Regions from separate parts of the Candidatus Defluviilinea gracilis genome, predicted to be linked through region 2. Evidence: riboswitches for the same ligand, from Rfam matches in the RefSeq annotation. Region 2 holds a riboswitch; the other holds the start of a gene.
The links. Region 2 has a riboswitch for cyclic di-GMP ahead of AC16KF_RS15260 (sortase, YLP family). Riboswitches for the same ligand answer to the same signal wherever they lie in the genome.
Positions count from the first base shown of each region.

Region 1: linked by a shared signal. The riboswitch ahead of AC16KF_RS11315 (immune inhibitor A domain-containing protein) and the one ahead of AC16KF_RS15260 (sortase, YLP family) in region 2 are both predicted to bind cyclic di-GMP.

Region 1 covers NZ_DBNHEF010000068.1:70,527-86,702, reverse strand. Annotated here, with positions in the region: gene AC16KF_RS11320 (hypothetical protein) at 1-428, shown strand, start outside; gene AC16KF_RS11315 (immune inhibitor A domain-containing protein) at 509-2,818, opposite strand; cyclic di-GMP riboswitch class I at 2,925-3,019, opposite strand; gene AC16KF_RS11310 (hypothetical protein) at 3,430-4,176, shown strand; gene AC16KF_RS11305 (M23 family metallopeptidase) at 4,201-4,902, shown strand; gene AC16KF_RS11300 (DinB family protein) at 5,084-5,551, shown strand; gene AC16KF_RS11295 (phosphatase PAP2 family protein) at 5,555-6,115, opposite strand; gene AC16KF_RS11290 (NTP transferase domain-containing protein) at 6,112-7,005, opposite strand; gene AC16KF_RS11285 (quinate 5-dehydrogenase) at 7,113-8,012, opposite strand; gene AC16KF_RS11280 (GAF domain-containing protein) at 8,009-11,410, opposite strand; gene AC16KF_RS11275 (SH3 domain-containing protein) at 11,490-12,242, opposite strand; gene AC16KF_RS11270 (WD40/YVTN/BNR-like repeat-containing protein) at 12,365-13,522, shown strand; gene AC16KF_RS11265 (hypothetical protein) at 13,600-13,977, opposite strand; gene surE (5'/3'-nucleotidase SurE) at 14,371-15,138, shown strand; gene AC16KF_RS11255 (hypothetical protein) at 15,180-15,461, shown strand; gene AC16KF_RS11250 (MGMT family protein) at 15,511-15,894, shown strand.
Region 2 covers NZ_DBNHEF010000078.1:61,321-77,496, reverse strand. Annotated here, with positions in the region: gene AC16KF_RS15275 (STAS domain-containing protein) at 1-45, opposite strand, end outside; gene AC16KF_RS15270 (ribonuclease H-like domain-containing protein) at 77-1,306, opposite strand; gene AC16KF_RS15265 (sortase) at 1,627-9,870, shown strand; gene AC16KF_RS15260 (sortase, YLP family) at 9,939-10,595, opposite strand; cyclic di-GMP riboswitch class I at 10,653-10,745, opposite strand; cyclic di-GMP riboswitch class I at 10,823-10,914, opposite strand; gene AC16KF_RS15255 (MFS transporter) at 11,140-12,567, shown strand; gene AC16KF_RS15250 (adenylate/guanylate cyclase domain-containing protein) at 12,619-15,669, shown strand; gene AC16KF_RS15245 (helix-turn-helix domain-containing protein) at 15,686-16,176, shown strand, end outside.

The DNA.
Region 1 (16,176 bases), on a different contig from region 2:
CCTTAGACGCGCCGCAGGAGCCGCAACCCGTCCCCACTCAAGAGGTTGCTTCAACTCCGGACAGCGTCCTTCCCCAACCGACCCCTCAAGAAAAAATCGACTTTTCCAACGCGCCGGTAGAGAAATTTGTCGGCATCGCGAAAAACGATCTTGCCCGCTCTTTGGGAATCACGGTCGAGCAAGTGGAGCTGGTAAACACCCAAGCCGTCACCTGGCTCAATTCCGCGTTGGGATGCCCCGCGCCCGGTAAAATGTATGCGCAAGGACAGGTGCCCGGTTATCGAATCGATTTGTCTGCCAATGGGCAGGAATATACGTATCACACCGATCTAAACGGCAATTTTGTGCTCTGCCCCGCCATAGATCAAGAAGAAGGTTTGCCAATCGGACCAACCACCGGACCGAATATTGGCGTACCGATCCCATAAGCGCATCAGGCTGATTAAGAAATTGCGCCCCGAATGAATTCATTCGGGGCGCAATCTTTAACTCTGAACTTGCTGTTATCTTACTTTGGCGCGACGAGCACGTATGCCCAGCCGTTCCATTCACTGACGACCGTGATGGTAACGCCAACGCCAGGCAACGGAACGCTCGACCAGCCGTTGTTGCCGATGGAGGAATCGGGAGCTTCCCAATACCCCAACGTATCGTCGAAGCGGGAATTACCCGGGTAGCCGCCATAGCACTTCTTGACGGAGTTGACGTTCAAACAAATCCGGTCGACACGGTTGACGCCGAATGTCGAGTCGAATGCCTGAACGCGCGGGCGCCATGCCGTTCCATCGGGGCGCAGCATCATATTGGAATGCGCGTCGACCGGCAGGTAGAAGCCGCCGCATGTGCCGGCAGAGCAATAGTCGCCGACGTTGTTATCCGCGAAGGAGTAGTCGAGATACCAGATCAACAAGCCGTCTTGATACGGATAGTGCTCAACCCAATTTCCCTTATTCGGATCATTGAGGAAGCCGAAGTTGTAGGGACCCGTCTTCAGAGACTTGTCGTACCCAATATACTTGCGGTATTCAGCGATGTAGTAGTTGGCGTAGGACTGCGTTACGGTGCCGTTTGTGAGCGAGAAACCGCTGTACGTCCAACCCGGATCGGTCTCGCCGCCATCGACAGGAAGACCGGTCACACTGATTTCATCCACCGAGAAGCCGGTCGTTGCGACAGCGCTGTCAGTCCAATAGCGGAATCCAAGGGTCACGGTCTGGCCGGCATACGCTGAAAGATCGGCGGTCAGATCCACCCATCCGCCGGATGCGCCGGTGATGCCTTCACCAAAGTTCTGACCATTCGGATCGTCATTTGTGGAAAGGTTGGTGGCTACGTTTGTGCCATTGACAGTGAGGTACGCGTAGTCCCATTCCGTCTCGATGTCATAATTCACTTTGGCAGAAAGAGACACAGCGCCGGCGGGCAAGGTCACATCGCGGGTCATGCTATTGTCGAGATCATTCCCAGCGCCGGAGAAATAGTAGTAACTTCCGGCAAAGGGATCGCCGATGAAGCTTTCCACTTCCTTGTCGGGCAAAAGCACGAGAAGCTGTTGCGGGTCGGCAGAGTTAAACTCAGCGGGACCCATCTTCAAGAAGGCTGTCTCGTCGTAGTTTACAACCGCGGCATTCGACCAGCCCAAGTACAGCTTTTCGTATGCGCTCATGTGAATCGGTTTGGTGCCGATACCGTCAGCCGCCTTGCCAGAAGCGCCATAGGAACCACTGGACATAAGAGTCCAGAAGCCCGTGGAGTTCTCAGCGCCGCCGGTGTTACCGGATGTATCGTAGAGATCGGGAAGTCCAAGGTCGTGCGCAAACTCGTGAGCAAATACGCCTACGCCACCGTTCTCAGGTTCAACCGTGTAATCCCCAATCCAGTAACTAGATCCGCCAACTTGAAGACCACCCAATTTATTAAACGCAGGTCCTGCGCTTCCCTGGAGGGTATAGTAGGCATACCAGCGGTGGCTCCAAATGGCATTGGTGCCTTGCGCGCCGCCACCGGTCTCCTCGCCCTCGCCAGCGTGAACAGCCTGGAAGTGGTCGATATAACCATCAGGTTCGTTGAAGTTGGCATCGCCATCGTAATCATAGCGATCCCAGACATCGAATTGACTCAGGTAGGCATCGATCTCGGCGGGGGTTTTGCCAGCGGCAATCTGGTTGTTATACCAGGTTGAGGCGGAATCGCGAATGAAAAGCCAGGTTGTCGCGCAGACAATGCTTCCGCAATAATTTGCGCCGTAGCGAGCCTCGTTATAAGGCACGGTGACCCAATCTTCCACGGTGCCGTTAACCGCATACCGGCCGGACGACTGCTCGATGTAGAAATTGCGCATCGAGTTGGCGCCTGGGGTGGTATCAAAAAGCATTTTGTTGTACATGCTTTGGCTGAAATCGGCTGTCCAGATCGTGGTGTTATCCACCGCGCGATCGGGCTCGGGAATTTCATTGTGAAGAGGTCCGGCTACATCGCCGTAGGAGGAGTGGATCTGAGTGCCGAACTGACCCAGCAGGGTCCAGATCGTATCTTCACCTTCACGCTCCAACTCGACATAGCGGTCTCTATAGAATGGGTAGACGTGTTCGCCCCCATCCAAATAAATACTACCATCCCCCGCCTTACCATGGAACTTCGCTTCCAAGCCCCTCAATGTGGCGGCGTATTGCCGTTCACCAAGCGGATGCGGCGCATTATCGACATCCGAGCCGAGCATCGGGTCGGCTGGAACGGGAGGCGCCGCGCTTGCGATAGGGACGACTGCGATCACTAAAAGCGCCGCAATCATTGTTACATGAAACCACTTTGCTTTCATAACTATTACTCCTCTTATAGTTTGACTTGCAGACTGTGGATTGAATTGTGACTTATTCGATATGGAAAAGGAGACACCTCCTTAATTAAATATCCGCCATACATACAATGGCGGTCTGGCGGTCTTCCAACTCCTACGCAGAAAGGTGGAAGATCCATGACTTTGCGTCCCCACCTCACGGTGGGTTTGCCTTTTTGACAGATTAATAATAAATTAACTCATTGCAAAAAGCAAGTAATGTGTAACCTTTTGCTCGGATGAAATGATGCCCATAAGTCATAGCAATCTTTTATTCTGGAGCGCCTCCAAATGCGCGGAGATTTTGAGATACTTCTCTTTGCATTCTCAGCGCTTCATGAAAGTTCAGGAAACAGTTCGATTTGCCGGGTTACCGGCATTGACGCGGCGCCACAACGCCAGAATTCGGCTTCATGGTCGACGAGGGGGATCGCATTTGGATTTTTTGTCCGCTAATCCTTCTCGGAAAAATTCGCGCAGGTTGGCGAAGAGTAGCGGATTCGCAGACAAAGCGTCATGTTGCGAACATGGAGATTTTCTAATGCGATTGCCCCGCGTGGTCGACTGGGGATCCATTCGGTATAATGCCGCATATGGTCAAACGACTGATCGACAACCTTGACATCATCATCCCGATTGGGATCGCCATACTGTCCATCGTCGGGATGCTCTCTGTCGTATTAATTTTTTTCCTCGGAAAACCGCAGGCGGAAATTTCAGCCGAAGCAACGGCGACGCCTTTTCAATTCCTGTTCCTTGGAACTCTCACTTCGACTAAAGAGCCTACCTCAGCCACCCAACTCCAGAAGGATAAAACCCCCACAATCCCTACACTGCCTACTATCGAAACGAGGCAATCCTCAGACCAGACAATTACGCCTTCGCCTCAACCGCGCTCCGTTTCAGCAGGAACACTTACATCAACATCCGCATCACCTATTACTTTCACGCCGGGCGGGGTTGGCACGCCCACAACTAATGCGACAACATCCTCCGCGATCAAAATTGACGATTTCGACGATTTCATTCTTTACGACGGCGGGTGGATCAGCGAAACAGTCGACGCGGCATATGAAGAAACCCTTTCCATCTCCATCCTCATCGACGACACGGCAACCTTTACTTTCACGGGAACTCAATTCATCATTGGGTATGTGGCAGACCCCCAGTTGGGAACCATGACCATCGCCATCGATGGGAATACTCAAACCCTTAACCAATCCACTGGGTCAGAATGGTCATCCCCCAAATTATCACCGGGCGAACATTCCGTTACCCTCACCCACGCCTCCGGTGAAATTATCTATCTCGATTACATCACCATACTGGGTTCGCCTTGACGCCCAAAGGTATAATTCGACCTTATGTCTAAACGCTTCTTGATCATCTCCATCCTCCTCGCGGCATTGGTCACGGCGATCGCAACCGCCTACTTCATATACCGACCCAATGCCGAACGAGTGATCAAATTCCGCGCATGGATGGACAACCCCGCTTCGCATCCCAAGTGGAAGCTGACGGCCGGTTCCCAATGCGGGCCCGCCCCTTTCCTCTTCCCCACCGACGGGTTTGCCGGCTTCCTATGGGGCGATTCCTTTGGGATTCGTCACACCCACCAAGGCATCGATATCTTCGGCGGGACCGAGGTGGGCATTACGCGCGTGATTTCGGCATACCCCGGCTACCTCACGCGCCTGCCGGAGTGGAAATCTGCCGTGATCGTGCGCGTGCCCAGTGACCCGCTGAACCCCGGCGCGCAGATCTGGCTTTACTACACCCACATGGCTGATCGTTTCGGCAATTCTTTCATTGCGGAAGAATTTCCCGCCGGCGTTTCCGAAATCCCTGTGGAGGCTGGGACATTCCTCGGCTATCAGGGTGATTACTCCGGCGACCCGAACAACCCCGTTGGCATCCACTTGCATTTTTCGATCGTGGAAGACGATGGGACGGGGCAATTTAAAAATGAAATTGAGATCGAAAACACGCTGGACCCGTCGCCCTATTTGGGGTTGCCGTTGAACGCCAAAGAAAACCCCGATCAGGCGCCGGTGTGCGGTTCGTGATTTTTCTTCACAGTGCGGTTGCTCGCCGGAACGCGGCGCATCGAATATATTCAGGATGTGGAATCAGCCTGCTCATGCCGAATCAGATTGAACTGGGGAGTGAAGCGGTTTGTGCGTCCAATATAAAACAGCCGAGGGTATCGTCGGAACCATGTTCGCGTCGTTGGAGGAATGAGGAATAATGAAGGAACTTTTTGATTATCGGGAAAAACTTCTTGCGCGCCTGCTCGAGGCGGCTAAGCAATTCCGCAGTGAATGTCTTGCGGTGAAGGATCCCTTCGCCCCATTGCTGGAAGGCGGCTGGAACGCGCATCAAACTGCCGCGCACATACGCGATGTGGACGCGCAGGCGTATGGCTTGCGAGCGCGCCGCGCGGCGTTGGAGGATAACCCCGAGTTTCAAAATTTTGACGGGGACGCGTATGCCGCGGAGCATTACAACGCGAACGAATCACTGGCAGGCTTGTTGAATGGATTTGTAGCGAGCGTGGAAGCGCTGGTTGAATTTTTGCGGCAACTCCCATCTGCCGCATGGGCGCGCGAATCGCGTCACGTAGAATTAGGGAATGGTTTTACTTTGCAGACCTGGGTGGAACGCGATCTCGCGCACATTGAGGAACATTTGGCGAGTCTGATGAACGGGAAATGACTTTTACCACAGTGGGAAACCGATGAAGCGGAAGAGGGACAGGAAGAACGGTTCGTACATTTGCAAGCCGACCAGGGCGACGATCGCCCCCAACACCGCGCCGGCGAGGATATCCGAAACATAATGCACGCCCATTGCCACGCGAGCCAACGCGACCAATGGCGCCCACAGCCATAAGAGTATGGCAAGCCAGGCGGGACCAAACCACGCGGCGACAACCGCGATGAAGAACGAACGCGCCGCATGCCCGGATGGGAATGAATGCGGATCGGTGTTTCGATAGATGCTTCCCCACTCGCCCTCAGGGCGGCTCCTGCGCACAGTGAATTTGATTCCCATCACCAGCGCCGCCAGCCCCCCGATGCCGACGAACTGAATGACCGCCCATTCTTTCCAAAACGAATTGCCCAATGACCATAAGATTGCCATGGCGATCCACCAAAACCATGAATCGCCGGAGTGCGCGAAGAAGACTGCTACAGCGCGCAATGCGCCTGGCTTTTCAGCCACGCGCATTTGATCGGAAAGACGGGCATCCCTTTCAAGGATGGTTCGGAGGCTCATGCGCGCTTGGCTTTGGGCTTGAGCCGCGCGGTTTTTGAGACAGTCGTCTTCTTCTTGGGCGCGGCGGGTTTCTTTTTCGTTGTTCTCTTCGCCATGGTCCGCGCCTTTGAGGCGGCTTTGCGTTGGGTCTTCGCCAGGTCGGCGCGCAGGAGTTCGAGTTGATGCGGCTTGTCCACATCCATTGCGGCTTCGGCGTAGGGCCAGATGATGGCTCGCCCTTTGATGCCGATGCGCTCGCTGATCCGTCGAACGGCGTCTTCGATGGTGAGTTGTCGCATGAAGAGGGAGAGTAGCAAACCCAGCCCCAGTTTGCTCGCCTGTTTGAGCGGGCTTTTCCGCGCGCCGAGCAGGTCTTCCCAGGTATCCAAATGTTCGGTCGCCATACGGACGTGAGTCACGTTGACGTCTGCGCCGCATACTTCCATATTTTTGAGTTTGGTGTAGGTGCGGTTCGAGCCGGGGAAGCGCGCTTCCATCACATCTTTCAGGCAAATGCCATAATACAGATCGTCTTGCGTTTCCATGGCGGTCTCCACGAGCCAGTCCACCATGTGCGCTTTGAGCGCGGGGATGTCGGAGGACACGATCAGCACGTATTTGCTTTTCTTATCCAACTCAACCGATTTGTTGATGCCTGCCACGATGTTGGAGAGCATGCGTCCCTGGTTGGTGAGGAAATGCAGCGGTTTCTTGCATGTCAGCTCGTTTTTAGGTGAAAGCCCCACAAGGATGACGTTCTTGACGCGTTGCGATTCGCTGAGCGCGTCGAGCACCCATTGCACCATGGGTTTGCCGGCAATATCCACAAGCGCTTTGGCATCGCCCTTCAGGTAGGTGTAGAGCGGGTCTTCCGGGTTGGGTATACCGCCCGCGATCACGACTGCATCCATAAATTCTCCTCCGATTTGCGATTTTGAATTTACGCAGAACGTCCCGAAGGTTCTCGTGAATCAGGTTGGGTTTTTACCAAAACCTTCGGAACGGCGCGTAACATCAGTTAGTTCAATTTTTGTAACTGCGGTTCCAAGCCTAGCTGGTCGATGAGGGCGTTCAATTCGTCGTTCGTCAAGACGCGCCCTTTGCCCGCCACAGCAATGAGCGCCGCTTCGAGCATGTTGGCGCCAAAGGAGCGCCCTTCGATATTGAGCGTGGTGGTGACGAGATATTTCACGCCGCGTTTTTTGAGGAATTCCACATCGGCGGGCGTGGTGGTATTGGTGACGATGATCTTCCCGCGCATGTCTTCCGGCATGTGTTGTTTGACGTATAGAAAATCGCCGCCGGTGACGGTGTTGCCCTGGTAATAGGTTTCGTATTTGGGCGTGACCTTTTCCTGTTTTTCGCCGGTTGGGTAGAGCATACTGAGGGGCATGCGCCCGACGACCGGCATGAGTAGTTTTGCGGTGGTTTTGAGCGCGCTCATGGTGTGAATGGCGAGGGGAATATCCAGGCCGAACATCAGGTCGCCGAAAACGCATTGGTAGCCGGCGTTGATGAATGATTCGGTCATGCCATAGCGGGTGATGCCAGCCACGAGGAAAGCCGTTTTGGGTTGGATCTCGTCGCCGACCTTCTTTTCGAGCCATTGCATGACGCGCGCTTCGAGAGTGTCTTTCACCCCGCTTCCATCCACGTAGGGCGTGCGTTTCACATCCCGCACGAGTTTGAGCGCGCCGTGGAGGGGATAAAACTTCCAGGGGGTGTGCACGCCGAGGTCGATGCCGCCCACGCCGAACGCGTCCACAGTACCGTCCATGTCGCGGAACATTTGACGCGCTTTGTCTTCGTTGCCATCTGTGCCGATGCGTTCGATACGAACGGTTTCGCCCAGCAGGCTAATCTCGACGGTTTTGTTACGGGTGGCTGAACCCAGGCTGATACTGACGGCGCGCTTCATGGAGAGTCCTCCTCAGGATGAGATGACTGATTATAGTCTGAATCAGTTGTCCCCTGCGCGGGAAGCGTGAAGTAAAACGTCGAGCCGTTGCCCGGTTGCGATTCCACCCAGATCTCACCGCCGTGAAATTCGACGATCCGTTTGACGAGGGCAAGGCCGATGCCAGTGCCGTCTGATTTGGGGTCGAGTTTGTTGAATAAGCCGAAGATGCGTTCGTGATGCTCGGGCTCGATTCCCATGCCGTTATCGCGCACAAAAAAAATGGGCATGCCATGTTGCCAACCCGCCACCCCGATCTCGATGATGGGCGTCGGTTGTTCGCCCATGAATTTTGCGGCGTTCCCGACCAGGTTTTGAACGACTTCGAAGATGCGCTGACGATCGCCTTGCGCGTTGGGCAGGTTGTTTTGCGCGCGCACCTCCACCCCGCGTTGATGGATCTGCCCGTGCGATAAGTTCAACACATCAGCCACCAGTTGCTGCATATTGACCAGCGTCGGTTCGTTCATGAGCCTGCCCACTCTCGAAAGTTCGAGCAGGTCGTTGAGTAACTGTTGCATTTTGTCGGTCGCATCCACAATGCGCTGGATGTCGGCTTCCAATCGTTCGGTGTTCCCGGTGAGGGCGTCTTGCTTGAGGTAGCCGAGAAAGCCTCGAATGGTGAAGAGCGGAGATTTGAGATCGTGCGATACGGTGTAGGTGAACCGTTCGAGTTCGGCGTTTTTCGATTCCAATTCGCTGATCAGTTTTCTGCGCTGGTGGAGTTCGCGCTGGAGGGCGGTTTCGTCCAGTTGCCGTTTGATGGCTGTGCCGAGAATATTCCCCGCGACCAGCAACGCGTCGATCTCTGTATTGGTCCATTCTCGCTCGTTGTCCACATCGTCGAATCCGATGGCGCCCCACCATGTGCCAGCCACAAACACCGGAAAGTCCAGGAGCGCTTTCATCCCGCGCCCAAGCAAGGCGTTCATTTGGGTTGCAGTGAGGCGTTTGGCATCGCCAATATAGGGTTGCCCCGCGATCATGGCTTCATACCAATTTTCAAAACCAATTTCGCGCACGGGAATGTTTTGGTATGCCGGGATATGAAGGCCGCTCGATAGCGGAGGCGCGGCCCATTCAAATTGCATCGAAGTGACCAGGGTGCCGTCTGGTAGTTCATGGTTTTCGAACACAAAGACATGGGAGGCATTGACCGTGACGCCCAATTTTTCGAGAACGGCATCGATCTCGTTCCGCCAGTCGGACGATTTCAGGAACCGGTTCGCCGCATCGGCGACCGCTTCGAGGATCGATTCACGGTGACGCAATCTGGCTTCGATTTGTTTCCGTTCCACCAACTCTTTTTGCAGGGCGCGCTCGTCCGCTTGGCGGCGGATGGCGTTACTCAGCAAATTAGCCACCACGCGCAGCGTATCCACTTCAAAATGAGTCCATTCGCGCGCGTTGTCGTAGACGTCGAAACCGACTGTGCCCCACCAGCGCCCTTCCACCACGAGAGGCACTTCTGCATGGGCTTTCATGCCGATATTTTCAAAACGGGGTTTATCTGCGGGCGAATAGGTATTCAAATTACCGGCGTAGGCTTCACCGCGTTGCAGGTGTTCGTTGGCGCTACCCGGCAGAATCTGGATGATATGCGCCTCAGTGTATGAACCGTAATCGGTTGCGGTGGGGAATCCCGGGGCGGTCCATTCGCGGAACAACTTTGCCCGCTCCAAGCCATCGGGACCGGTGAAGTTTTCAAATAAGTAGGCATGCGTGGCATTCATTGCCCTGCCCAGCCGCTCCAAGACAACTTCGATCACATCCTTCCAATTGGAAGAAGTAAGGAACTGTTCGGCGGCAAACATCACCGCTTCGAGCACAAATTCGCGTTGGCGAAGGTTCACTTCGATCAGAGTCCGTTCAGATAACTCAGTTTGCAAATTGGAAAACAAGCGGGAGTTTTCGAGGGCAATACCGATATGCTCGCCCAAGGTCGAGATTAATTTGAAGTCGGCTTCTGTTAATTTCACTCCTTGCGTGCTTTCCACGTTGAGTATCCCCACAAAGGTTCCCTGATCGAATAGCGGTATGCAAATTTCAGAGATGACGCCTTCCACCGCCTGCCGGTACAAGGAATTTGTGGAGACATCCTCAATAAATTCGGGAACGCCAGTCCGCGCGACCTTGCCGATCACGCCTTCCTCGAGGGTAATGGTTGTATAGGGAGTCTCATACCCCACCTGATGTTGCATGATCAATACCCCATCTTGTAGTAAATACAGGCTGACCTGTGTGTACCCGAATGATTCGGCGATCGATTCGACAACATTGAAGATCACCCCGCGTCGATCGATCGATTGCGCCATGGCATTGCGCACCCGGCCGATCAGGGCAAGTTCCTGCGCCTGTTTTTTAGCGGTTTCATAAAGCAGACGATACCGCTGTTCCTCCTCGATCAATGCCCGCTCGGCGCGCTGACGCTCCAATAATTCGGATTGCAAGTCGGAAAACAAACGGGAATTTTCAAGCGCAATGGCAACTTGATCGGCAAAAATGACCGCCAGTTCGGCATGGTGGCGCGTAAATTGATTCGTCTCGCATCCATCCAGGGCGATCACTCCGAAAATTTCCCCGCGCGCCTTCAGCGGTATCGCCAGCCATGAATGAATGTAATTATGCGGCGGGATTTGAAAATCCTTCATTTGGTTCTGCACATCGAGTTTCAACAAATAAGGAACAGCGCCCTTCAAAATCGGAAGGACGGCATTATCATCGTCGATCTCAAACTTATAGTTCCCAACCAGCAACTCGGCAGGCAGGTTCCGCCCCGCGATAAATTTTTGCTCGCGCCCATCGATCCTCCAAATCGACGCGCTATCGTATGGCACGACCCGTTTAATTTGATCGAGGATCTTCTCGATGATTTCCGAAAACTCCAGCGAGCCGACGATGCCCGCCAAACTTTCACGCAGGGTTTCCGATTCTTGATTCTTAACCTCCAACTCGTGGATCAAGTTTTCATCATCATATTCAAGATGCTGGGGCAAGGTTGTAGCGCGGAAAATCAGGAGCGCCGACGCCTCGGAATATGCCGCGATGCGCATTTCATATCCGCGAGGCTCCGGCGCGCCGGGTAATTGAAAGTCCAATGGGCGGGCAAGTTTGTCATCCAACACAAGGCGAACAGCAGACAAGGCGGCTGAACAAACTTGGGGCGGCAAAAAATCACGGAGGTTTCCTCCCACGCGTTGCGCCTCATCAAAAGGCGGTTGCGCATTTCGAGCGGGGAGGCATGCCAGCACCTCGCCGTCTGCGGAAACTTCAAGGAGCGTATCCGGCAACACGCGCAACAGATCGCGATGGTGTTCCGCCAGCAGAGACTCTTGAACCGTTTTCTTTTTTGATTTCATGAGTTTGATGCGCGCAAAAAGGCGCAGTCAGCATTATAGTGGAATCCCGCCAGAATCGCTTCCCAATTTCGTTGAAATATCAGGGAGCGCAAATAGCCTTGAAGGGTTCCCGGGTCGTCACAATATTCGGCTCCAGCGTTTGGACGATCATGGCGTAATCTCTCGCGCTTCGCACCTGATAAAAATCCTGCGCGCGTTTTACGCCTCCCTCCTCAAACTGGATGGACATCTCCTGCGATGTATCGCCCGTGCTTTCCTCCTTCCACATCCAAACCACATTGGACGGACCGTATGCCGCGATCTCCACAGTGATGGTGACCAGGCGGGGGAACGAGTCGCATGCCACGTTCATCGCCGCCGGGTCGATGCTCACGAGTACGGCTGATACAGTGACCGGAGGCGCTGTCGCCACTGGCACCGCCTCGGTGTTGCCCTCCGTATCGGTGAAGTCGGAGGACAGCCAGCAGATTGTCGATGGATCGCTCGGGTTCCGAACCTGCCACCATGCAAGGTCGGGGCTTTTACCGATCACTTCGGCAAATTTCCCGGGGTTCAGTTCTCCCACAACCGAATAGGCAATGCCCGGACCAAAGCGGCAATTCACGATGTGCTCCTTGGGATAGGCAACCACAAGCCTTAGGGACAATGTCGGCGTGGGGGTGGGCAATGCGTAGGTTAGGAAGGTTTCGATCGGGACGATCGAAGGCGTGGAATTGTCCGCAGGCGGCGTATCCGGTTTCAATGGAGGAAGAGGCGTTTGTGTCCCCGATGGTAAATTGCACGAAGCGGAAATCAACATGAGAACGGCGGCGTATCCTATTATTCTCCTCATTCATCCTCCTTTGTGTCATCATCTTAGCGCGAGAAAAATGCGACCGCAATAGGTCTTATGGTCTGGCAGGAATGTGATACAATGGTTTTAGAACATTTTTTCTGTTTTGAAAGGAAGCCCACATGAGCAAACGAGTCCTGATATTGGTTGGAACGACCAAGGGCGGGTTTATTTTCGAGAGCGATGAGAAACGCAAGAAATGGGAGATGAGCGACATTCTGTTCAAAGGTTGGAATGTGATGCACATGCAAATGGACCCGCGCGACCAGCGGCTGTACGCGGCGACGAGTCACTTTGTATATGGTCCAACCATCCATCACTCGGACGACCTCGGCAACACGTGGACGCAAGCGAAGGAGTCGCCTGCCCTGTCGCGAGGGTCGAAGTCGGGCAGACCAGCCAGCACGATGGATGAAGCGTTCATTTCCGAAGGCGGCGAGAGCATCAAAGAAAAACCTGAGAAGATGATCAAAGTATGGAATATCAAGCCCGGGCGCGCGAGCGAGCCGAATGTGTTGTATGCGGGGGCGCAACCCGCTTCGTTGTTTGTGTCGAAAGATCGCGGCGATACGTGGACTTTGAATGAAAGTCTGTACGATCATCCTCAACGCGGAGAATGGGGACCGGGCGCGGGCGGGTTGACCCTGCACACGATTCTGCTCGACCCAACAAACGATCAGCGCATGTACATTGCCGTGTCAGCCGCAGGATGTTATCGCACCGACGATGGCGGCGTGACGTGGAAACCGTATAACAAAAATGTGCGCGCCGATTTTATGCCCGATAAATATCCGGAGTTCGGTCAATGCGTGCATAAAATGACGATGCACCCGGCAACGCCGAATGTGTTGTATCAGCAAAATCACTGCGGCGTGTATCGCAGTGACAACTTCGGCGAAGATTGGGTTGACATCGGCGAGGGCAAGTTGCCGACGCCTTTTGGTTTTGCGATTGGCGTGCATCCGACGGATCCGCGCACGATTTACACCGTGCCGGAAGAAAGCCAGGAATATCACATCAGCGTGGATGGGCAGTTTGCGGTCTGGCGTAGCCGCGACGCGGGCAATTCGTGGGAAAAACTCACAAAGGGATTACCCGAACGCGCTCACGTGGATGTTCTGCGCGAAGCGATGGGACTCGATTCGTTCGAGGATGCCGGGGTGTACGTCGGCACGAACACGGGTCAACTGTTTTACACGCGCGATTCGGGCGACAATTGGGAATTGCTGGCAGATTTCCTGCCGCCGATCCAATCGGTGGAAGCGGCGGTGGTTGGATGAAAACGTAGGACGAGATGCGCAAAGCGTCTCGTCCTACGTTTGTGTTGCAATAAACTTCCGAGGACAGGATTTCACTACTAATAGAGCGGGAGTATGTTTTTTTCAATCCATGTTGAATCTCGGTTTTCCAGAATCACGCGATAATATTCGATAAAGTTGGTTTCATCCCCGCTATAATAATGTTCGGCCAGGAATAAAGATTTGACCCCATCAGAGTAAACAAATGCAAAGAATATCGCGGCAATCGCTCGTTCTTGGAAGAATCTTTCCAGATCCTCGCTTGTACATTCTCGCTTTGAGCGGGTCTCATAAAACCAGCATTGGCGCACATCTTGCCTGCCCGATGGAACCCCATAGAGCACATTGCCCCTAATCTCTAATTGCGACAGGACAATCAAGACCGGGCGGCTATAACTAATGTCTCGAACTGCAATGCGCGCGACGAATTCTTCCACAGTTTCGTTTTCAAATTGGACGAGAGGGTCCCGGAGTGGGGGAATTCCGATGAATACTTCAGAAGTGGATTGTGGTTGAATCGGCGTGGCGGTAGGGTCAAGTACAACAGTTGGCGCAGGCTCACGGACGCAACTTGGTATGATCAACACGCAAACCAAAGATATGACTGCTATGGACCGATTAACAAACATCGTTCACCTGCCAATTCCGAACTGATACCTTCGCGCTTCACAATTAACATAATAATTCCTTTTGCTTACCACTACATTAAAATCGGTGGTGAAGGTTTTGTTAGAGCCGGCATCATACTCTTCTTTTTCTTTCGCAACCAGCGGAGTTATAATCGCCGAGCAATCGTAAATCGAAAATCTGAAATCGTAAATCGGAGAATCATGCATATCCTCGTAACCAACGACGACGGCGTCCAAGCGCCGGGACTGCTCGCCCTCGCGCAGGAAGTTCGCAAACTTGGCAAAGTGACCGTGTTCGCGCCTGATAAAAATTGGTCTGCATCGGGACATGTGAAAACGCTGGATCGTCCATTGCGCGTGCGCGAAACGACTCTTGCAGATGGAACATCCGCGTTCATGTCTGACGGCGCGCCGTCGGATTGTGTCGCGTTGCCATTGCTTGGGTTTCTCGAAGAAAAAGTTGATCTGGTCGTTTCAGGGATCAATCCCTACTCGAACATCGGTCACGATGTAACTTACTCTGGGACTGTGACCGCCGCGATGGAAGCGGTGATCACTGGCGTGAAGGGAATCGCGTTCTCGCTGGCTTCGCAAGATAAACCTGCGAACACCGTCACCGACTACAGCCACGCCGCGCAAGTGGCACGAGTAGTGACTCAAAAGGTCATCGAGCAGGGACTGGCGGAGGGCGTGGTGTTGAATGTCAACATCCCCTATTTGAGTTTTGATGCGATCAACGGATATGCCATCACGCGGCAGGGAATGCGCGTGTACCGCGACGCGCTCGATAAGCGCATTGACCCGCGCGGGCGTCCCTATTATTGGATCGGCGGCGACGAGCCGACAGGTGTCAATGAAGAGGGAACGGATGTCGGCGCGTTGGCAAGCGGATACGTTTCCATCACGCCGTTGCAATTGGACTTGACGAATTACAAGGCGATGGATGTGTTGAGGAAGTGGGAGTTTTGAGAGCAGTGATCGAGTGAACAGTGAGCAGTGATCAGTAAACCATGTCCTTCCTCAAAAAGCTCTTCTCCAGCGAACCTGCCAAGCCTGAGAAAAAATATCTCACCTTCCATGTGAAATGCAATCGTTGCGGCGAGACTCTCGAATGCCGCGTGGACTTGGACAACGACCTCAGCCTCAACGATGAAGGCAACGGCTACTTTGCCCGCAAGGGATTGATGGGAAGCAATCTGTGCTTTCAACAGATCGAAGTGGAATTAACCTTCGACTCGGCGCGTCAATTACTGGAGAAAACCATCACTGGCGGTCAATTCACCAATCTCTAGTCTCCAATTCTCTAATCCTCTTTTCCTCAATTACCAATTACTACTTACCATGCGCTTTGCCTCCCCTCCCAACCAACAAGCCTATTACGAACAAGTGTGGACTCTTGTGCGGCAAATCCCGCGTGGGAAGGTTGCCTCATACGGACAGATCGCGCTGATGCTCCCTCCGCCGAACGGGGTGGAGTTCGAGGCGTACAAGGCGTTCGGTCCGCGTTGGGTGGGCGGCGCGATGGCGAACTGTCCCGACGATGTGCCGTGGCAGAGAGTCATCAATTCGCAGGGAAAGATCAGCGAACGCGCGGGCGCGGAGAGGCAACGTCAACGTTTGGAGGAGGAGGGTATTATGTTCGTGAAAGACAAGGTGGATATGAAGAAGTACGGCTGGGGCGGGCTGGACGAGACAGACGCGCCGAAGCAGGGGAATTTATTTTAGGAGGCGGAAACATATTCCATTGCAAGGACAGCGACTTTGCTGTAACCATGCGACTGATCGCAAAGTGAACTTTGCGGCACGGGCTCCAATATTTAACTTGACAAGCAGGGCAAGATTCGTACAATAGCCGCCAGCATGAAACCGATCAATAGTTTTCAACATTGCTTGTGTCTATGGCGGGGTTCGTAACCACTGCCTCAGACGTTTCCGCAAGCAGTCAACTCGTCAGGCAGTGAACGCCCCCGCGCATCCATTATGCCGCGCAGGAATTGTTCGCTGTCC
Region 2 (16,176 bases):
GGTCACTTCCACACGGCTCGTTTGTTTCGAAACGACGATCTCCATGGCTCCTCCTTCAAAGCAGAGAATACGCCCATTATAAACCGTCTTTGCGCTCCAAACGCGCCAACCGATGAGCAATTTCATCCAGCCAGTGTTTGCGCTCGTAGGCTGGCAAGTCGGCGCGTTCTGCCTGCTTGCGCGCCGACACCGTCCACTTAAGCGCGGCTTTCACATCGCGCGTTTTATGTTCATAATACTTCGCCAGTTCGATATGTGCGTAGATATGACCCGCCTGCGCCGCTTTTTTCCACAAGCGCGCCGCCTCCTCATACCCGCCGCGCTTCTTTTGCAGGATGGACAACCGCTTCACCGCCACGTGGAAATCTATCTCGCCCATAGGCGACTCAAGCCCACGCTCGTACAAACGCGCGGCTTCCTCCACGCGACCGAGATCCTCGAACAATTTGCCAAGCGCGATAAAATCCAACCCGTGTTGCACATTGCCATCGTACGGATTCTCCAGCATATCATTCATATGCGCAAGCAATGCCGCCATCGCCGCCACATCCATGGCGTTGTGATAGAACACCCCTGCCAGTGGAGTCGCGTCGCCGGTGCGCAGATAATCGAAATACAACCAGGGGATCTCGTGCCCGGGCGTTTCCTCGCTCGAACGTCTCAGCCCCAGCACATGCTCTTCGAGGTATTTCAATGCGCGCGATTCAAGCCGGTCACGCCACAACCGCCGCGCAAGAGGCAATAAATCCACGTGGGAATATCCATTGAACGGGCAAGGCGTATCGTGTAACGCGTATCTTGTCTTGAGCAACGGCGCATCGAAGGCTTTGCCGTTGAACGTCACCAACGCTTCGCACGGCGCGAGGAAATTCGCCAGTCCTTCGAGCAATGCCGCTTCTTCGGCAGGATCGCGCATGAAGAATTGCCGCAACACGAATTGACCTTCCATGAAGCGAGCCACACCGATGAGAAATGCGTATGTGCCGGTCCCGCCGGAGAGACCCGAGGTTTCCGTATCGAGAAAGGCAAATTTGGAGACTGGAAGACTGGCGACTTTTACATCATTTGCCCACTGAGAAACTAAAGAAAGAGGGAAAGAGGAAAGAAGAGCCGAATTGCCGTAATGATGGTTTTGAGGAAAGGTTTGCTCTGTGGTGAACACCTCTCCGCGCGGAGTGGAGAGAAAACTACCCCGCACGATCGAGTCGATGGTGGGCGAATCAGGCTTCCCTGGAGGAAGAGGCGAGATTCCCTTCTTCACGCCGAGCGACTTGAGTTTATCCGCAAGAGAGGGCTTGGAGTTCATTCGATCCTTACGCGCGATTATAACCAGAGCCACCCGAGTTCTCGTGATAAACGTCCTGCAGAAAATGTAACTTTTTGTAACGTTTCCACGAGTACTCCGTCGTAAAATAACAAAGCTGTAATGTATCCATAAGTACTATTCAGCAGATTATAAGCTGTCAGGTAGGGGAGAGATTGGGTTGGTCTACGCTACAGAAGGCCGGGATAGCGAGACCGGACAGCAATTTGGGTGGCAATTGAAGCGCGTTGTTGGGATTCCCGTAAAAACGGCAGTGTTTTTTCGCGTCTTTCCCAACCATTCTCATTCCTTGTGAGGAAAAAATGAATATTTCGTCCTTCGCCCCAAAGAAGTTGTATGTACATTTTTTTGCCGCGGTCTTGGCGGTTCTCTTGGTATTGAGCGCCGCCACACCCGCCCCGGTTCGCGCGGCGGATACAGGTTTGCAAAGCCCCACATCCTGTACCGGCTGGACCAACCCCGCAAATGCGTTGTCCTCCAACAACGTGTACGCTACCACCGCCGGCGGAAATAACCAGTTGGTTTGCGCGTTCAACCTTCCGGCAATTCCGGCTGGCGCTGTGATCAATGGGATCGAAGTATCCATTGAGGGTATGTCAAGCGGATCGCGCGAGGCGGATGTGGACCTCTCATGGAATGCGGGCGGGAACTTTACCGGCGGCGACCCCAGCACCACCTTCGGCGGAACCGAAACAACATTCACGCTTGGAGGCGCGGCAAACACTTGGGGAAGAGCCTGGGCAGTGGGAGATTTTACAGCCGCAAATTTCAGAGTACGCCTCACATCAACGGGTTTTCCAACCTCTGGAACCATTTCTCTTGATCTCGTTCGCGTGAGAGTTACCTATAGTTTCGGCACGACCACCACTGTCGTTTCCGATATTAATCCATCCGTTGCGGGTCAAACGGTGACGTTCACCGCCACGGTTACATCAACCAGCGGCGCTCCCACTGGAACAGTCAACTTCCGTAACGGCGTGACCGTGATCGGCACCGGAACACTCGACGGCAGCGGGGTGGCTACATTCAGCACCAATACATTAACGGTTGGCTCGCACAATATTACCGCTGTTTATGTTGGGGATGCCAATTTTGGAACGAGCACATCCGCCATCCTTGTGCAGAATGTCAATCAGGCGCCGACGATCACATCCGCGAATAACACAACGTTCTTGGTGGGAACAGCCGGCAATTTCACAGTAGCCACCACCGGCTTCCCTGCGCCAACGTTTACTCTAAGCGGCGACCCCTTGCCGAGCGGAGTAACCTTCAATACCAATACCGGTGTCTTTGGCGGCGCGCCCGCATCGGGCACGGTTGGCGTGTATAACTTCTTAATTACCGCCACCAACGGCATTAGTCCTGATGCGACCCAGAACTTTACGCTGACGATCATCAAGGGCAATCAGACAATCAACTTCCCCGCAATCTCCAGCCCGCGGGCATATGGCTCGACCTTTGTGATCAATCCGACGGCGTCTTCTGGTTTGCCCGTCACCGTAGTGGCAAGCGGCGTATGCACGCTCGCGGGAAATACCGTCACGATGACAAGCGGAACAGGGACTTGCACCCTGACCGCCTCACAAGCGGGCAACGATGACTACAACCCCGCGCCGGATGTGGTCCGCACTGTTGCGGCATCGCGAGCAACGACAACGGTTTCTGTCGACCCGGCGCCGCATACCGCCGCCAACCCGAGTCAGTCGTTTTACAGCCATCCGATGACGTTCACGGTGACCGTCTCCTCTGCGGCTGGGACGCCAACCGGCACGGTTACATTGACCGGTGGCAACCCTGCGCAAAATATCACCGCCACGCTCGATGCCGCCGGCGTTGCCTTGATCACCACCAGCAATTTGAATGTGATCACATTCCTTGGAGCCCCTGTTCCGCATGGGCTGACGGTCAGCTACAGCGGGGATGCCAACTTCAATACGGATTCGGAAGCGGTCTCTCACACCATTCTGCCTGCCCCAACCCAGGTGAATGTTACCTCCGATGTAAATCCCTCCGCCGAAGGCCAGATGGTGGTCTTTACGGTAACCGTCACTCCAACGGCGCCGGGCACTGGCATTCCGGCTGGGTCCGTCACCTTATGGGACGGTTCAACACAAATTGGCTCAGCAACCATTTTGAGCGGCGGAGTCGCCACATTCAACATCAGCACGCTGACATTCGGCTCGCACAACATCTCGGCGCGCTTCGTCAATAGCAACGATAACTATGCCACCAGCAATAACACTTCAAACCCGTATGTTCAAAATGTCCGGCGTTTCACCACTGCAACGCTGACATCCGATAACAACCCGTCCATTTATGGGCAGAACGTCACGTTTACCGCCACCATCACCTCCGGCTCGCCGGGTGTGATCACAGGCTCAGTGACCTTCTACAACGGCGCAACTGTCATCGGCACAGACAACACAATCGTCGGCGGGGAAGCAACCCTAACGATCAACTCGCTCGTGGTGGGAACCCACCCCATCACCGCGGTTTATAGCGGCGACGGAACATTCGCCACCAGCACAACAAACATCGTGAGCCAGGTGGTGAATAAAGCCACCTTGACCGTGACCGCAGATCCGCAGACCATCACCTACGGCGATGCCGACCCGGTCTTCACCTTCCAGTACAGCGGATTCGTGCTCGGCGATGACGCGGCGGATATCGACACGCCTCCCACATGCGATGCGCCGACTCCCCACGTCAATGCCGGCGTGTATAACGGGATCATCGATTGTTCCGGCGGCTTGGATGATAACTATGATTTCACATACGTGGATGGAACCCTGACGGTCCTGCAAAAAGCATTGACGATCACCGCCGACAATCAGGGCAAGATCTACGGAACCACATTCACTTTCGCCGGAACCGAGTTCACCACCACTGGCTTGATCTTCACCGATTCGGTTTCGAGCGTCACGTTGACCAGCGCCGGAGCGCCCGCCGCCGCGCCGGCTGGGACCTATCCGATCGTTCCGAGCGCGGCTGTCGGCACAGGGCTGTCAAACTATGCCATCACGTATGTCAACGGCACAATGACCGTTGGCACGAACGTGTTGACCATTACCGCAGACGACCAAACCAAGACCTATGGCGATGTATTCACGTTTAATGGCACAGAGTTTAGCGTGGTCGGTCTCCAGCCCGGCGACAGCGTCACCAGTGTGACTCTCACCAGCGCAGGCGCTCCTTCCGCGGCTGTCGTTGGCACGTATCCCATCACGCCCAGCGCCGCAGTGGGAACCGGCTTGAGCAACTATGTGATCGTGTATAGCGACGGGCAAATGGATGTCAATCAGCGCAGTCTGACATTCAACCCCAATGCGCAAACAAAAGTCTACGGAAGCGTGTTCAGCGCCTACACCGGCGCGTTCACAGGCTTGCGCGCAGGCGACAACATCACCCCGATCTACGACAGTCTCGGCGCGCCCGCCACAGCCATTGTCGACGTGTACGGAATCACTGTCACACTGGACGATCCCGATGGGAAGTTGGGCAACTACATCGTCACGATCGACCCGGCGCCCGCCGCCACATTAACCGTCACCCAGCGCGCGCTCTCTGTCACACCGGACGATCAAACCAAAGTGTACGGCGAAGTGTTCACCGCGTTCACCGGCGTTATTTCGGGCATCCAAAATGGAGATAATATCACCGCCACTTACAACAGCGCTGGCGCGCCTGCCACTGCGGATGTAGGGATTTATACGATCACCGCCGCGTTGAATGACCCCGACGGCATGTTGAGCAACTACAACATCACCCTCAACACCGGCACACTCACTGTAACGCGACGAAACCTGACCGCAATCTCGGACAGCCAAAGCAAACTCTATGGCGAAGTGTTCACCGCGTTCACCGGCTCTTTCATCGGTATCCAGAACGGCGATAACATAACCGCCGTTTACAACAGCCTCGGCGCGCCCGCCACCGCCCCGTTCGGTTCGTATCCCATCACCATCACCTTGGTCGATCCTGATAACAAACTGGGCAACTACACAGTCACACAAAACATCGGCACCCTCACGGTCAATCGCCGCGACCTGAGTTTCGTGCCCGACGATCAATCGAAGATCTATGGCGATACATTCAGCGCCTTCACCGGCGCGGTTACCGGCTTGCAAAACGGCGATGCCATCACGCCGATCTACTCGAGCCCTGGCGCAATTGCCACTGCCCCGGTGGGAACTTACCCGATCACAATTACACTGAGCGACCCCACGAATAAACTAGGCAACTATAACTTCACCATCGGAACTGCCACATTGACCGTGACCCAACGCGACCTCATCGTTACCCCCGACGATCAGACCAAACAATACGGCACATGGTTCATTGCGTTCACTGGCGCCATCACCGGCATTCAAAACGGCGACAACATCACCGCCAATTATGCCAGCGCCGGTTCGCCGCCCTCCGCCGCCGTTGGCACCTACCCGATCACCGCCACCTTGAACGACCCCACCGGGAAACTTGGCAACTACAACGTAACCTTGAACACCGGCACGCTAACCGTTACCTCCTCCGTATTGACCGTCACCGCCAATAACCAGACCATCACGTATGGAAATCCCGACCCGACTTTCACCTTCACCTACACAGGATTCGCCTCCGGTGACGGACCGGGCGTAATCAACACGCCTCCGACCTGTAGTGTGTCTGGTCCTCACACCGACGTGGGTACCTACCCCATCGTTTGTTCCGGCGGCTCCGACGACGCGTACACGTTTGTCTATGTGGATGGAACTCTCACGGTCCAACCGCGCGCGCTCATCGTCACACCGACCGACAAAACGAAGGTCTATGGCGATGTATTTACCGCATTCACCGGATTGATCACCGGCATTCAATTTGGCGACAACATCACAGCCACCTACGCCAGCGTCGGCGCGCCGGCCACCGCAAATGTTGGCGATTACCCGATCACAGCCACCTTGAACGACCCCGACAACAAACTCGGCAACTACACCGTAACGCTCAACACAGGCACACTATCTGTGACGCCGCGCGCCCTCACCGTCACGCCAGCCGATAAGACGAAAATCTACGGCGCGGTTTTCACCGCATTCACTGGAACGATCACAGGCGTTCAAGCAGGCGATACGATCACCGTCACCTATGACAGCCCCGGTGCGCCGGCCACAGCCGCCATCGGTGATTACCCGATCAACGCCACGCTCAACGATCCGGGGAACCGTCTACCCAACTACACGGTGACTCTGAACATCGGCACGTTAAGCGTCACCCCGCGCGCGCTGGTCGTCACGCCGGACAATAAGTCCAAAGTATTCGGCACTGTGTTCACCGCATTCACCGGCACGATCACCGGCATTCAAAACGGCGATAACATCACCGCAACCTACGCCAGCCCCGGCGCGCCAGCCGCGGCGCCGGTGGGAACGTATCCCATCACCGCGACGTTGAACGACCCAGACAATAGACTGCCGAATTACACCATCACGCTCAACACAGGCACGCTGTCGGTGGGCTTATCCATTCTCACCATCTCAGCCAACGATCAGAGCATTGTGTATGGAAGCCCAGACCCGGTCTTCACCTTCACCTATTCAGGCTTCGTCAATGGAGACACCCCGGCAGTCGTCGATACGCCGCCAACTTGTCAAGTTGCCGTTCCGCATAACAACGTAGGCGCTTTCCCGATCACCTGCTCCGGCGGAATCGACGATAACTATGTCTTTGCATACACACCCGGCACATTGACGGTCACACCGCGCGCCCTCACCGTCACCCCGGATGACAAGACAAAGGTCTATGGCGATACGTTTACCGCCTTCACCGGCCTGATCAGCGGCATTCAAGGCGGCGATATCATCACCGCCAATTACGCCAGCGCCGGCGCCATAGCCACCGCGGGAATTGGATCGTATCCGATCACGGCAACTCTCAATGACCCCGGTGGGCGGCTTGGGAACTACACTGTCACCTTGAATACCGGCACACTCACCGTAAATACCCGAGGGCTGGTTGTTACCCCGACGGACGCAAGCAAGGTCTACGGATCGGTGTTCAACGCCTTTACCGGCGCGATCGTGGGCATTCAGAATGGCGACCCGATCACGGCAACTTACACAAGCCCCGGCTCGCCGGCAACCGCCATTGTGGGAGCCTATCCGATCACAGCCACATTGAACGCGCCGGCCGGCGTACTCAACAACTACACCGTCACATCCAACACGGGCACGCTCACCGTGACTCAACGCGACCTGACCGTGACGCCCGCAGATAAATCCAAAGTGTACGGAACGGTCTTCACGGCGTTTACCGGCACGATCACCGGCATTCAAAACAGCGATCCGATCACCGTCACCTACGCCAGCGCGGGGGCGCCCGCCGCGGCGGCAGTGGGTGATTATCCGATCACCGCCACATTGAACGACCCGAGCGGCCGGCTCCCGAACTACAACGTAATTCTTGGAACGGGCACGCTCAGCGTCACGCTGGCAACCACATTGACCGGCGTCACATCCGACAACAACCCGGCGGGCGTGGGCGATCTTGTCACTTTCACCGCCACCGTCACCTCCAGCGCGGGAACGCCCACCGGCACCGTCACGTTCTACGATGGCGCAAACTCAATGGGCACCGTGACCCTGGCAGGCGGGGTGGCGACCATCAGTACCAACACGTTGAACGCGGGTTCGCATACCATCACTGCGGTGTATAGCGGTGATGCCAACTTTGCCGGCAGCACTTCCGCGCCGTATGTTCAGGGTGTGGGACAAACAGTCTCGAACACCGTTGTCACCTCGAACGCGAATCCCTCCGTTCTGGGTCAAGCGGTTACATTCAACGCGATTGTTACCGCATCGACCGGCGTTCCAACCGGCACAGTAACATTCAACGATGGCGCGACGGTCTTGGGAACTGGCGCATTGAACGCCGGTGTAGCGACCTTCACAACAAACGCTCTCACCTCCGGGTCGCACAACATTACCGCTTCCTATGGCGGAGACGCCGACTTCTTCGGGAGCGTATCCGCTGTGCTCACGCAGATCGTCATCCCGAACACGACCATCGACACTACGCCGCCCGACCCAGATAACGACCTGACCCCGATATTCACGTTCAGCAGTACCAGCGCCACAGGCACTTTCGTCTGCCGCATCGACGGCGCGCCTTTCGCCCCGTGCAACTCCGGCAATTCGTTTGGTCCGCTTGTCGCGGGGAATCACACCTTTGAAGTCGCCGCGGTGGATACCTTCGGGAACACCGACCCGACGCCCGCATTGTACGTTTGGACGATCGACACCTCCACACCAGACACCGATATCGATTCATCCCCGCCCGCCGTCACAAACAGCGTGGACGCGGCGTTCGCCTTCTCCAGTCCATCACCAGACACCGCCAGTTTTGAATGCCAGCTAGATGGCGGCGGTTTCGCCGCATGTACAAGCCCGCAAAATTATCTAGCGCTGGCAGGCGGACCTCACATCTTTGAAGTGCGCGCGATCGACGATGCCGGCAACCCAGACCCCACCCCCGCATCGTACAACTGGATGGTCGACCTCGGCTACCCAACCGTGATCGGGAGCGAGCCCGCCAACAACGGCGTAACGGGACGCAACACCACGAGAATAACGGTGAATTTCAGCAAAGACGTGAATCAGGTTAGCAACACAGATCTCGGGTCTGCCACGAACCCTGCCAACTACCTCTTGGTGGATGATGGTCCCAACGAAACCTTCGATACCGTTTCATGCGCGGGCGGTTTGATTGCCGATGATGTACTCATCCCGATCGCCATCCCCACGTATAGCAATGGCACGGGAGCGGGTCCGTTCATCGCCACCTTTGTCATCAATGGTGGGATCGGTCTCACGGACGGCAATTATCGACTGTTCGTATGCGGAACGACTTCCATCCTGGATGTGGCTGGCAACGAATTAAACGACGGACTCAACGATACGGCGATCACCTTCACCGTCGTGCCGCGCGTTCCCGGCGGTGACGGAGACGGCGACGGTAATGGACGCGGCAATAACTCAAACCTGGGATCCGGATTCCTTATCCCTGTGACGGGCTTCGCGCCGGGGAAGATTACCATACTTCCGGAGCAACCCGCAGATCAGCAATACGCCGCCACCGACGTTTGGATGGAAATCCCGCGCCTCAAAATAAAGATCCCGATCGTGGGCATTCCGCAAACAAAGAACGGATGGGACGTGTCATGGCTTGGAAACAAAGGCGGTTGGCTCAACGGTTCGGCATTCCCCGGCTGGGATGGCAACTCGGTCATTACCGGTCACGTATGGGATGCGAACAACAACCCCGGTCCGTTCGCCAACCTCGTCAACCTGCAATACGGAGACAAGATCAAGATCCACGCATTCGGTCAGGTTTACACATTCGAAGTAACCGCCAGCGCCCTGATCCTGCCGAGCAACACAAAAGCCGCGTTGAAACATGAAGAAACACCCTGGTTGACCCTCCTCACCTGCGAAAACTACATCGCAGAGACCGACACCTACACCCACCGCCGCATGGTGCGAGCTGTGCTGGTAAGCGTCACGCCGGAAAAGTAAAGATCATTTCACGAATCAGAAAAGCCGCTCAACATTGGGCGGCTTTTCTGATTCATGGAACATTGAGGTCACAAACCATTTGCTTCCCAAAGTTCCTCATATTCCGCTTTAGGGATGGCGATCACAAACAGCCTGCCCCAGGTCGAAATACCGTCTTTTTCGATGCAGGTCTGAAAGGTGACGTATCCATCGCTCACGAAGACGCGCTTGAACATCTGGTTGACCGTGAGGGTTTCATCGCGGTCCAAATTCTGAAAGGAACTGTAGGGACTGTTGGGTTGTAATGCCTGATATTGCAGGATCTCATACACAACAAAAGTTTCCACCTTGCTGTCGCCGTATACGATCCGCACTTCATCGCCGGCTTCCAGGTTGAAGAAGGATTCACCGGCGAGGTAATTGTGAGCCACCAGCCCTACCGTGCCATACCCTGCCGCCATACGGAATTGAGTGACGCGGTCCTCCTTACTCGAAAGAAAGCCCGGGTTATCGAGCGGTTGCTGCGCCACGCGATACGCCATCACATTCGGAACATAGACGCCGCGCACTACATTTTCCTCCCCGGTGTGAACGGATTGAACAAACTCTGAAAAATTGGGTAGCGCGGCGGCGTCTTGTTTCTTCATTGCCAGCGCGGGCATCGCATTCAGCAAAAGCGATGCGGCGAGGCTGAGCAGAATACCGGCTCGCGTGAGCCAGCGTATATGTTTTTGAGTGAGCGCCATTCGAAACCTCCGTTTCGATAAAAGCGCTCAACAGCAACCTAATGGTTAGGTAATGTTTTCGGCAACCTGGCAATCGTAGCCACACTCGCATGTGACCGTAGACCCATGGCTTTGCGTCCCCGCCTTTCGGCGGGTTTGCCTTTATCGAACAAATTGAATTTGACCCGATACAAAGCGAGCCGGGCAAAGGACTGCCAGGCTCGCGGAAATAAACAAAGCGTTATTTCTTCGGCAACCTGGCGATCATGGTCGCGCGATGCGCGACGGTAGATCCATGGCTTTGCGTCCCCATCTTTCGACGGGTTTGCCCTTATCGGATTTTGTTAATCGCAGTATAGCAGAAGGTTACAGATTTTCACTTTGCATTTCGGTTATAACGGCTTACAGGAGTGCAATGGGGGCGGGCGAAAACAAGTAAACAGGTAGACAGGTACACACGTAAACAAGTGGTTCTTGTATACGTGTTTCCGTGTCTACTTGTCTACGTAACTCCGTGTCTACCTGTATACATCCCTCCGTGCTACACTTGCATCCTCAAATTCAGATGAACAACAACTCAAATCAGCGGCTCCCAATGTGGATCAAATTGCTCTATGGCTCAGGTGATTGGGGCATCTCGAGCATCGGCATGATGCGCTCGATCTTCCTCGCCATCTATCTCACCGATGTGGTCGGGCTGGAACCGCGTCTGGCTTCTTTCGGCGCGCTGGTCGGCATCGTCTGGGACGCGGTGAACGATCCCATCATCGGCATCCTCAGCGACCGCTTGCAATCGCGCTGGGGCAGGCGGCGTCCGTTTTTGCTGTGGTTCGCCATTCCCTTCGGCTTGAGTTTCGTCATTCTTTGGTCTGCGCCAAATTGGGATAACCAGATCGCGTTGTTGATCTATGTGACTCTCTCCTTCATGATCTCCGACACGTTGACGACTCTCGTCTCGGTCCCGTTTCTTTCGCTGACCCCCGAACTGACCCCCGATTACGACGAACGCACCAGCCTGACGAGTTTCCGATCGTTCTTCCAACTGGTCGGCGCGCTTGCCATGGTCATCGCCGCGCCGACAATTATTGACATGGTGATCGAGGCGGGCGGCTCGCAACAACAGGGATTTATGACCGTGGGCGCATTATTCGGCGCGGTCGGCGCGATTCCCCTGCTGTTGATCGGGCTTCTGCTCCGGGAAACTTCCACGCCCGAACAGCAAGAATCCCTGCCCTTTCGAGAAACATTACGCGCCGCATGGAAGAACATCCCGTTTCGCTATGCGGTCGGCATCCACATGCTGAACTGGTCGGCAGTGGATATGGTGGCTGTGGTTTTTCCATACTTTTTACTTTATTGGGTGGCGAACGGAAACTTGCTGGCATCTGTCAAATTTTTGGGCATTGACCTGGCATACGAATCCGCGTTCTTCGGCATCCTCATGTTGGTGTGCATCCTGTTCGTGCCGATTTGGTTATGGATCTCAAAGATCCGCAACAAGCAGGAAGCGTACGCGATCGGTATGATCCTCTGGGTGGTCGTCACATTTCTTATCTATTTGATTCAACCGGGCAACACGATGGAATTATTCACGCTCTCCGCCCTCGCAGGGATCGGCATCTCAGCCGCGTACACATTGCCCGACGCGATGTTCGCCGACGTGATCGAATGGGATGAACTGCGGACCGGCAGGCGGCAGGAGGGAATCTTCTACGGCATCCGCACGCTCATCCGCAAGTTGACCGGGGCGCTTGTCCTCTTTTTGACTCTGCAGGCATTGGGCTGGTCGGGCTATGTTTCTCCTCCTGAGGGCGCGCTTCAATTCACGCAAAGCGACTCGGCATTGCGCATGATCCGCTTATTGGTTTCACCCTTCGGGGCGATCATGCTTTCAGGGACGATCATCCTCGCATGGCTATTCCCACTCTCGCGCGAGAAGCATCATCGCATTCAGGAGTTGTTGGAAAAAAGGCGAGCAAAAGTATCCGAATAACAGACCCAATATGAAAACTGGTGGGAGGCAAATCAACCGAGTTGACCTATAATGAGTCAAACGGAAAACTTGATGGTAGACATTCCCTCCGGCACCGTCACGTTCCTCTTCACTGATATCGAAGGTTCGACCAAACTCGCGCAGGCGCATCCTGACAGGTGGGAGTCGCTACGTGAGAAACATCACGCCATGTTGAAGGAAGCCATTGAATCGAAGCGCGGTCATATCTTCCAAATCATCGGCGATTCATTTTGCGTGGCATTTCATACAGCGGGCGACGCGCTTCGCGCGGCGATAGATGGTCAGCGCGCGCTTTCACGGATGAACGATGACGGCGGAAGGACGAATTCATCATTCATCCTTCATAATTCATCCTTGCTCTTAAAAGTCCGCATGGGGATTCACACGGGCGAAGCCGAAGCGCGCAACGGAGAATATCGCGGCTATCTCACGCTCAGCATGATCCAGCGCGTGATGTCGGCGGGGCATGGCGGGCAGATCTTGTTATCGGGCGCGAGCGAGATTCTCCTGCGCGGACAACTGCCAGCGGAGGTGTCCCTGCGAGACATGGGCGAACGCAAACTCAAAGACATTCCCCAGCCCGCGCGAATCTTTCAAGTCGTCGCGCCTGATTTGCAAAGCGATTTCCCCGCCTTGCGCGCGCTGGATGTTTTCCCGAACAACATCCCCACACAACTCACAAGTTTCATCGGGCGCGAAAAAGAAATGCTCGAAGCGACTCAAATGTTGCAGCAATCGCGTTTGCTCACGCTCACTGGTTCGGGCGGAACGGGCAAAACAAGACTTTCATTACAAGCGGCATCCAGCCTCCTTGAACAATTCAAAGACGGCGTGTGGCTCATCGAACTCGCGCCCATCTCTGAGCCTGCGCTGGTTCCGAACACGGTGGCGAATGTTCTTCGTCTGCGCGTGGAGGATTCGCGTCCGCTGATGGATGTAGTGATGGATTGGCTGCGCGACAAAGAAGCCCTGCTGATTCTCGATAACTGCGAGCATCTCATTGACGCCTGCGCGCAATTTGCGAACACGGTTTTGCAGAACTGCCGCGGCGCGCGCATCCTTGCCACCAGCCGCGAGGCGTTGGGCATCGCGGGCGAGGTCGCCTATCGCGTGCCGTCCCTGCCGACGCCGAATGAGGCGACGGATATCAAACATCTTGAAACGTTCGACTCGGTGAAGTTATTCGTCCAACGCGCGACTCTGACCCTGCCGACGTTTCAACTCACGGATGCGAACGCCTCATTGGTCGCCCAAATCTGCTCCCGCCTCGACGGCATTCCCCTCGCTTTAGAGTTAGCCGCGGCGCGCGTCAGGGCGCTTTCGGTGGAACAAATCGCCGAACGATTGGACGACCGCTTCCGTTTATTGACGGGCGGGAGTCGCGCCGCGTTGCCGCGCCAGCAGACGTTGCGCGCGTTGATAGACTGGAGTTACCAACTCCTCAGCGAAGAGGAACGTCTCTTGTTCAGACGGCTGGCGGTCTTCGTCGGCGGGTGGACGCTCGACGCCGCCGAATCAGTTTGCGGTGAGGAGCGCATCGTCCCCGCAGGGGGAAGCGGGTTGGACATCCTGGAGTTGATGACTCGTCTCGTGGATAAATCTCTCATCAACGTCGAGCATAGCGGAAGCGAATCCCGTTACCGCCGACTCGAAACCATCCGACAATATGCGCGCGAGAAATTGTTCGAGACCGATGAAGTCGCTTCACTGCGCGACGCGCATCTTGCCTATTTTGCTGGGCTTGCCGAACGCGCCGAACACGGCTTGCAGGGACGCGCGCAAAAGCAATGGCTGGCGCGGCTCGAAGCGGAACACGATAACCTGCGCGGTGCGTTGGAGTGGTCGCTTAAGTCTCAACCTGAAACGGGTTTGCGGATCGCGGTGGCGCTCAGGGAATTTTGGGATACGCATGGACATTTGACGGAGGCGCGCAAGTGGCTGGGAATTTTTATGGATGCGACGAAGGAACTTCCGCCGACATCGTTACGCGTGAAAGCGCTCTTTGCGAGAGCGTTGTTCGCTTCGCGTCAGGGCGATGCGGAGGGATGGAAAACGCATCAAGACGAAGGTTTTGCGCTTGCCGAGTCGCTTGAGGATGCGCGGGGCATCGCGCAGGGGCTTGTGTCGCAGGGACTCTTCAAGGAGTATTTCGAGAACGATCTCGAAGCGGCTGAATCGTTTTACCGCCGCGCATTGGAATACGGACGTAAACTGAACGAAAAACTTCTCATCGGTCAGTTATTGGGACCGCTGGCTGGATGCTCGCTCAAACGGTACGAGTATGCGCGCGCGGAGGAAATCTATCGCGAGAGTCTGTCGTTGTTCCGCGAGGCGGAAAACACAAAAGAGATCGCGGGCGCGTATGGAAACCTGGCTGAGGTGGCGTTAGCGCGGCGCGACGATGAATCGGCGCGCGCCTCCGCGGAGGAAAGCCTGGCGTTGTATCGTGACTTGGACGACAAGCACGGCGTCGCTACTGCTTTGCAGACGTTGAGCATCGCATCCCATAATCAGGGCGACGTTCAGCAGGCGCAGATGGCGGCGGAGCAGGGCGTGATGTTGTTTCGTCAACTGGGAGACCGTATTTGTTTGGGTTTGACTCTCTCGGTGTGGGCGCGGCATGTTCTCGGCGGAAGTGACGCGGCGCGCGCAGAGGAAATCGTTCAGGAGGCGATGAAGGTTTTACATGAGGTGGGAGAAATGTCGGCAGAAATCGGCGCGCTCGATGTGGCGGGGCGCGTCGCGTTGGCGCAGGGCGACTTGCCCAAAGCGCAAAAACATTTTCGAGAGGGAATATCGCGCTTGAAGGACTCGAAAGAAGTCAGCCAACTCCCGTCATTACTGGAGGGATTGGCGAACGCGCTGGCGCAATCCTCGCAAACACGAAACGCAATTCTGTTGTTGGGCGCGGCGCAGGCGTTGCGCGGGCGCATCTATCTGACGCGGATGCAATTCGAAACGGCGGAGTATGACGCGCTTCTGTCTGCACAGCGGGAAGAGGCGGGCGGGGATTTTCAGTCCATGTGGGAAGACGGTTGCGCGTTGTCAACGGAACAGGCGATTGAGTTGGCTTTGAGTTGAGAAAAGGAGTTGAGGAATGAACCTGAAATCTGTTTGGTCGGCGCTCGAAGAAAGTTCTGAAATTTTGTTTGGCAATTATGCCTATCCCGCCGCAGACAAAGCCGCAGAGGAACTTTCATTGCCTGACAATTTCTACAACTGGGTGCAGGCGATTTGGCTGTTCGATACTAATCTGTTTACCATCGCCCAGCTCATGCGGTGTTTTCCATACGGACTCGCACAGGCGAACGATGAAAGGTTGACCGCCGCAGTTCAGCAGGGATATTTGGTATCTGATGGTCAGGGAAAATATCGCGCCACCGAGTCGGGAAGAACCGCCGCGTTTCGACTCATCAAAGAGGGGAATGAATTGATGGCGGCTCTCGCTCCCATGCCCAAAGAGTCTTTGCAGACGCTTGGCAATCTTCTCGCCAGAATTTCAGACACGGCTTTTAGCTTTCCTGAACCGCCCGCGCATGTCTTGATAAAAGCCAAACAAGACCTCTACGAGCGGGCGGGAATATTCGC